One region of the Cobetia sp. LC6 genome, then DNA from elsewhere that is predicted to be linked to it. Evidence: riboswitches for the same ligand, from Rfam matches in the RefSeq annotation. Region 1 holds a riboswitch; the other holds the start of a gene.
The links. Region 1 has a riboswitch for thiamine pyrophosphate ahead of QQF40_RS02735 (ABC transporter ATP-binding protein). Riboswitches for the same ligand answer to the same signal wherever they lie in the genome.

Region 1 (2,394 bases):
TCATGAAGGCCTGACGCTGCTCCGGCGTTTCCAGCAGCAACTCCACCAGCGCCCAGTCGAACTCGATCGGCGCCCACACCAGCGCTTCCCAATCGCTCCATACCCAGCCGGTGGCGGCGCACAGATACTGATCGGCGCGCATGTCCGGCAGACACCACACCGCGCGAGTCGGCGCCGGGAAGGTGCGCTTGAGCAGCGTGCCGAGTTCCGCGCGACGCGGGTGATGGGCCAGAAAGCGCGTGACGCGGGCATTCCAGTGCAACAGCGGCATCGGCTGCGCCAGCGGCTGACCGAAGCCCGACACCGTATCCTGATGCAGGCGACCGAGCTGGTCGCCCAGCAGCTCACAGAAGGTGATGCTGAGATTGCTCGGCTGACCGCTGGACCACGGCAGGTGCCAGATGGGCGCGCCATCGAGACGCCCCAGGAAGGTCAGGGGCAGCGGCGGAATCGGCAGGCGCGCGGGCAAGGCGCCCGCCAGTCGCGTCAAACCCTCCGGCGTCGCCCAGCGATCGGCACCGAAGACCCCGCGCATGGCGTGCCAGAAGGGGTCGTGGTCTGGCCCGGTTCGCGCCAGCTTGATCAGCCCCGGCGTGCCGCCACGCTGGCGCCACAGCCAGTTGGCGCTATCCGGCCAGGCGAGTGCCAGCGGTTCGAGCGGTTGCCCCAGATAGGTCGAGAGCCGTCGAGTCAGTGACTCCTCGGGCCAGCCCCTGGGCACGGGGTGCGGCTCCCCCGTGGCGTCAGCTGCGCTCGGCCGTCGCGGGGGGACGGGATAGCTGGAACAGGTCGAGAGATCCGGTGTGTCGGGCATGATGATCTCCTTGGGCAACACGTCTTGTTACAGTCATGTTCAGCATACCCAAGGCGTGCCACATCGGCATAGTCCGTTTCGCCCCACTCAGGAAAGCCAATCAGGAAAGCCACTCAAGAAAGTCGCCGTCTCCCCTGCCCCGACTTGCGTCGGACAAGACACCGGCAAGACAGTGACGTTACACTGTCGGCCTGGATGGGGGTGCCCGAGAATGGGCTGAGAGTCGCAGCGATACGTCGCGCGACAACCCCTGGAACCTGATCCGGTTGATACCGGCGGAGGGAATCCCCGACGCGTGCCCTGCACGGCGCGTCACCTGCTTCCTCCTGCCGGCACGCCGCCTGACCACGGAATTGCCTGTGTCGCTGGGACTCACCCTCAACAACGCACGAATCGATTACGCCGGCCACACGCTGTTCCGCGATATTTCCGCGCGTCTGGAGGCTGGTAGCTGGACGGCACTGCTGGGGCGCTCCGGCTGCGGCAAGAGCTCGCTGCTGCGCCTGCTGGCTGGCCTGGAAATGTCAGATCTCCACCAGCTCGACCTCGCCACCGATGACGGTCAGCCGCTGACCGACCGCGTGGCCTGGATGGCGCAGCAGGACCTGCTGCTGCCGTGGCGGCGCGTCATCGACAACCTGTGGCTGGGCGATGACCTGCGCCGGCGGCCGCGCAATCGCGAACTCGCCCATGAGCTTCTGGCCGCGGTCGGGCTTGAGGGTCGTGAGCAGGCCTGGCCGGACGCCCTCTCCGGCGGCCAGCGCCAACGCGTCGCTCTCGCCCGCACGCTCTATCAGCAGGCGCCGATCGTGATGATGGATGAGCCGTTCTCGGCGGTGGATGCCATCACCCGTCTGGAGCTGCACGATCTGGCCAGCCGCCTGCTCAAGGGCCGCACCGTCCTGATGGTGACCCACGACCCGCTTGAGGCATTGCGCCTTGCCGATCAACTGCTGGTGCTGCGCCCGTCGAGCGCCCCGGGCCACGGCGCCGAGCTTGAGCATCTGCCGGGGCTTGGCGCCGTGCGGCCGGTGCCGCTGGATGACCCGGCCCTGCCGCCGGCGCAGGCGCAACTGATCGCCCGCCTGCGTGATAGCGAGGAGGCCGCATGAAACGTCTGCACGCCATGCGTCACCTCGTCATCAGTACGCTGCTCCTGCTGGGACTTTGGCAGCTGATCATTGCCGTTACCGCCGTACCGCCCTACATTCTGCCCACGCCCCAGGCCGTGCTCGAGGTGCTGATCCAGAAGGCACCGCTGCTGGCCCATCACGCTGGCGTCACCATCAGCGAGATACTGGCCGGGCTGGTGCTGGGCATCCTGCTCGGGCTTTCCACCGCGCTGGCGCTGGCCTTCATCCCCCGCCTGCGCCGTACGCTGTTGCCGATGCTGCTGATCAGCCAGGTGATACCGCTGTTCGCGATCGCCCCACTGCTGGTGCTGTGGCTCGGCTATGACATGCTGTCCAAGGTAGTGATGGCGACGCTGATCATCTATTTCCCGGTCGCCTCCACTGGCTACGACGGCCTGCGCCAGACCCAGCAGGGCTGGCTGGATCTGGCCCACACCCTGGGCGCCA
Region 2 (2,394 bases), on a different contig from region 1:
GCTCGCCGAGCGTCTCGAGCTCACCGAACTGGGCGGCGTCGTTGGCATCGGCCACCGAGCCCGGGCGCAGGCCATCGCCCAGCGACAGGCTGATGTCGTAGGCCTTGCAGATTTCGCAGATGTCCTCGAAGTGGCGATAGAGGAAGCTTTCCTCGTGATGCGCCAGACACCACTTGGCCATGATCGAGCCGCCGCGCGAGACGATGCCGGTCACGCGACTGGCAGTCAGCGGCACATAGCGCAGCAGGACGCCGGCGTGGATGGTGAAGTAGTCGACGCCTTGTTCGGCCTGCTCGATCAGCGTGTCGCGGAAGATCTCCCAATCGAGGTTCTCGGCCACGCCATCGACCTTCTCCAGCGCCTGATAGATCGGCACCGTGCCGATGGGCACGGGAGAGTTGCGCAGAATCCATTCACGGGTCTCGTGGATGTTGGCGCCGGTCGAGAGGTCCATCACGGTGTCGGAACCCCAGCGGATCGCCCAGGTCATCTTGTCGACCTCTTCCTCGATGGAGGAGGTGACCGCCGAGTTGCCCAGGTTGCCGTTGACCTTCACCAGGAAGTTGCGGCCGATGATCATCGGCTCGCTTTCCGGGTGATTGATGTTGGCGGGAATGATGGCGCGGCCGCGTGCGACTTCCTCACGCACGAATTCGGCGGTGATCTCGTCGGGCAGGTTGGCGCCGAAGCTGTGGCCCGGGTGCTGGTGGCCCAGAATGCTCTCGACGGCTTCGCTGCCCTGATATTCCTCACGCAGCGCGATACGACGCTGATTCTCGCGAATCGCGATGTATTCCATCTCCGGCGTGATGATGCCCTGGCGCGCATAGTGCAGCTGGGTGACATTCTTGCCCGGCAGGGCACGACGCGGGCGATGGTCCAGCTCGAAGCGCAGTGACGACAGGCGCAGGTCGGCCTGGCGCACGCGGCCATATTCACTGCTCAGCTGATTGAGCTGTTCGGTATCACCGCGTTCCTCGATCCACTTTTCGCGCAGCGGTGCCAGACCCCGGCGAATATCGATCTCGACCGCCGGGTCGGTGTAGGGGCCGGAGGTATCGTAGACGACGATCGGCGGGTTCTCTTCCAGACCGCTGGAGGTCTGGGTCGGAGAGCAGACGATCTCGCGCATCGGCACGCGGATGTCCGGACGGGAGCCTTCGATATAGATCTTGCGCGAGCCGCTCAGCGGCGCGATGGCGGCGGCGTCGACTTGTGCTTCGCTGGCGAGGTGGCGGCTGCCATCCTTGCGAACGGCGCGCGCGCGTGCCTTGGGGGCAGACTCAGGCTGCGAGGCGAGCGGTGACTCGGCGGCGTTGGTGGCTTGCGGGTCTTGTGTTGTCGGGACAGTGCTCATGCAGGTCTCCTCAAAGGGCGACGTCACGGCTGACGTCATCATGGGAAGACCGTGCGCAGGGAGAGGATGGTCGTCGCCGACTCCTTGCCAACAGGTGGCCCGGGAGCGAGGCGGCCGCGCGCAGCGGCTGGCCATCAGCTTGATTCCTACGCCGGTCCTAACCGGTTCAGGTTCCACGGGACCCCTTGCTGGCAAGCTCGCGCGTCAGGGCGGCGAAGCATGCATGCAGGATCTCAGCCGGTTCCACCGGCACCCCGTCAAGCGTGTGCAGATTTCAATGCGAGAGTGTGTTGCCCGAAGCGTCAGGCTTGCCCCGGGGAGCGTTCTCTCATCCAGGCTCTGTTGGCCTGTCAGTCGTGCCATCCATGGAGGATGGCGTCATCCCGAGCGGCTCATGGCGAGCACCGGGACGTCAGTCTGTGATGACTCAAGCGCGATCGAGACCCATCTGCCAGAAGTCGATCTCGAGTCGCGTGGCGTCACGGAAGACATCGACCAGTTCACCCAGTCGACGCTCCGAGACCTCCGAGAGTCGCGCATCCAGCCATTCACGCTCGGCTTCGACGGCTTCCTTGAAGTCATCGCTTGAGTACATCGCGATCCAGTCCGCGTACGGGTTGTTCTCGATCTCGGTGGTGTCTTGATCGAGCAGCCACTCGGCGATCTCGCCGTAGCCGATCAGGCAGGGCGCGAGCGCCACGTGCAGATCGAGCAGGTCGCCGCGCTGGCCGCAATCGAGCACGTAACGGGTATAGGCCAGGGTGGCGCGCGATTCCGGCAGCTCGCTCAGATCATCCTCGCTGATGCCCCACTCGCTGCAGTAGCCGATATGCAGATCGAGCTCGGTATTGAGGATGGTGTCGAGACTGGCCGTGGCCTGACGCAGCTCCGCGAGGGTGCGGCTCTTGTAGGCGGCCAGCGCCCAGGCACGCGCGAAGTGGATCAGGAACAGGTAGTCCTGCTGCAGGTAATGGCGGAAGGACTCCTCCGGCAGACGACCTTCGCCCAGCTGGCGAACGAAGTCGTGCTCGAGATAG

Region 2: it holds a riboswitch for thiamine pyrophosphate, as region 1 does, so the genes downstream of both, thiC (phosphomethylpyrimidine synthase ThiC) here and QQF40_RS02735 (ABC transporter ATP-binding protein) in region 1, are expected to answer to the same signal.

The regions. Positions count from the first base shown of each region.
Region 1 covers NZ_JASSPL010000001.1:633,084-635,477, reverse strand. Annotated here, with positions in the region: gene QQF40_RS02740 (phosphotransferase family protein) at 1-814, opposite strand, end outside; TPP riboswitch at 1,002-1,115, shown strand; gene QQF40_RS02735 (ABC transporter ATP-binding protein) at 1,174-1,926, shown strand; gene QQF40_RS02730 (ABC transporter permease) at 1,923-2,394, shown strand, end outside.
Region 2 covers NZ_JASSPL010000007.1:88,897-91,290, forward strand. Annotated here, with positions in the region: gene thiC (phosphomethylpyrimidine synthase ThiC) at 1-1,357, opposite strand, end outside; TPP riboswitch at 1,484-1,624, opposite strand; gene tenA (thiaminase II) at 1,785-2,394, opposite strand, start outside.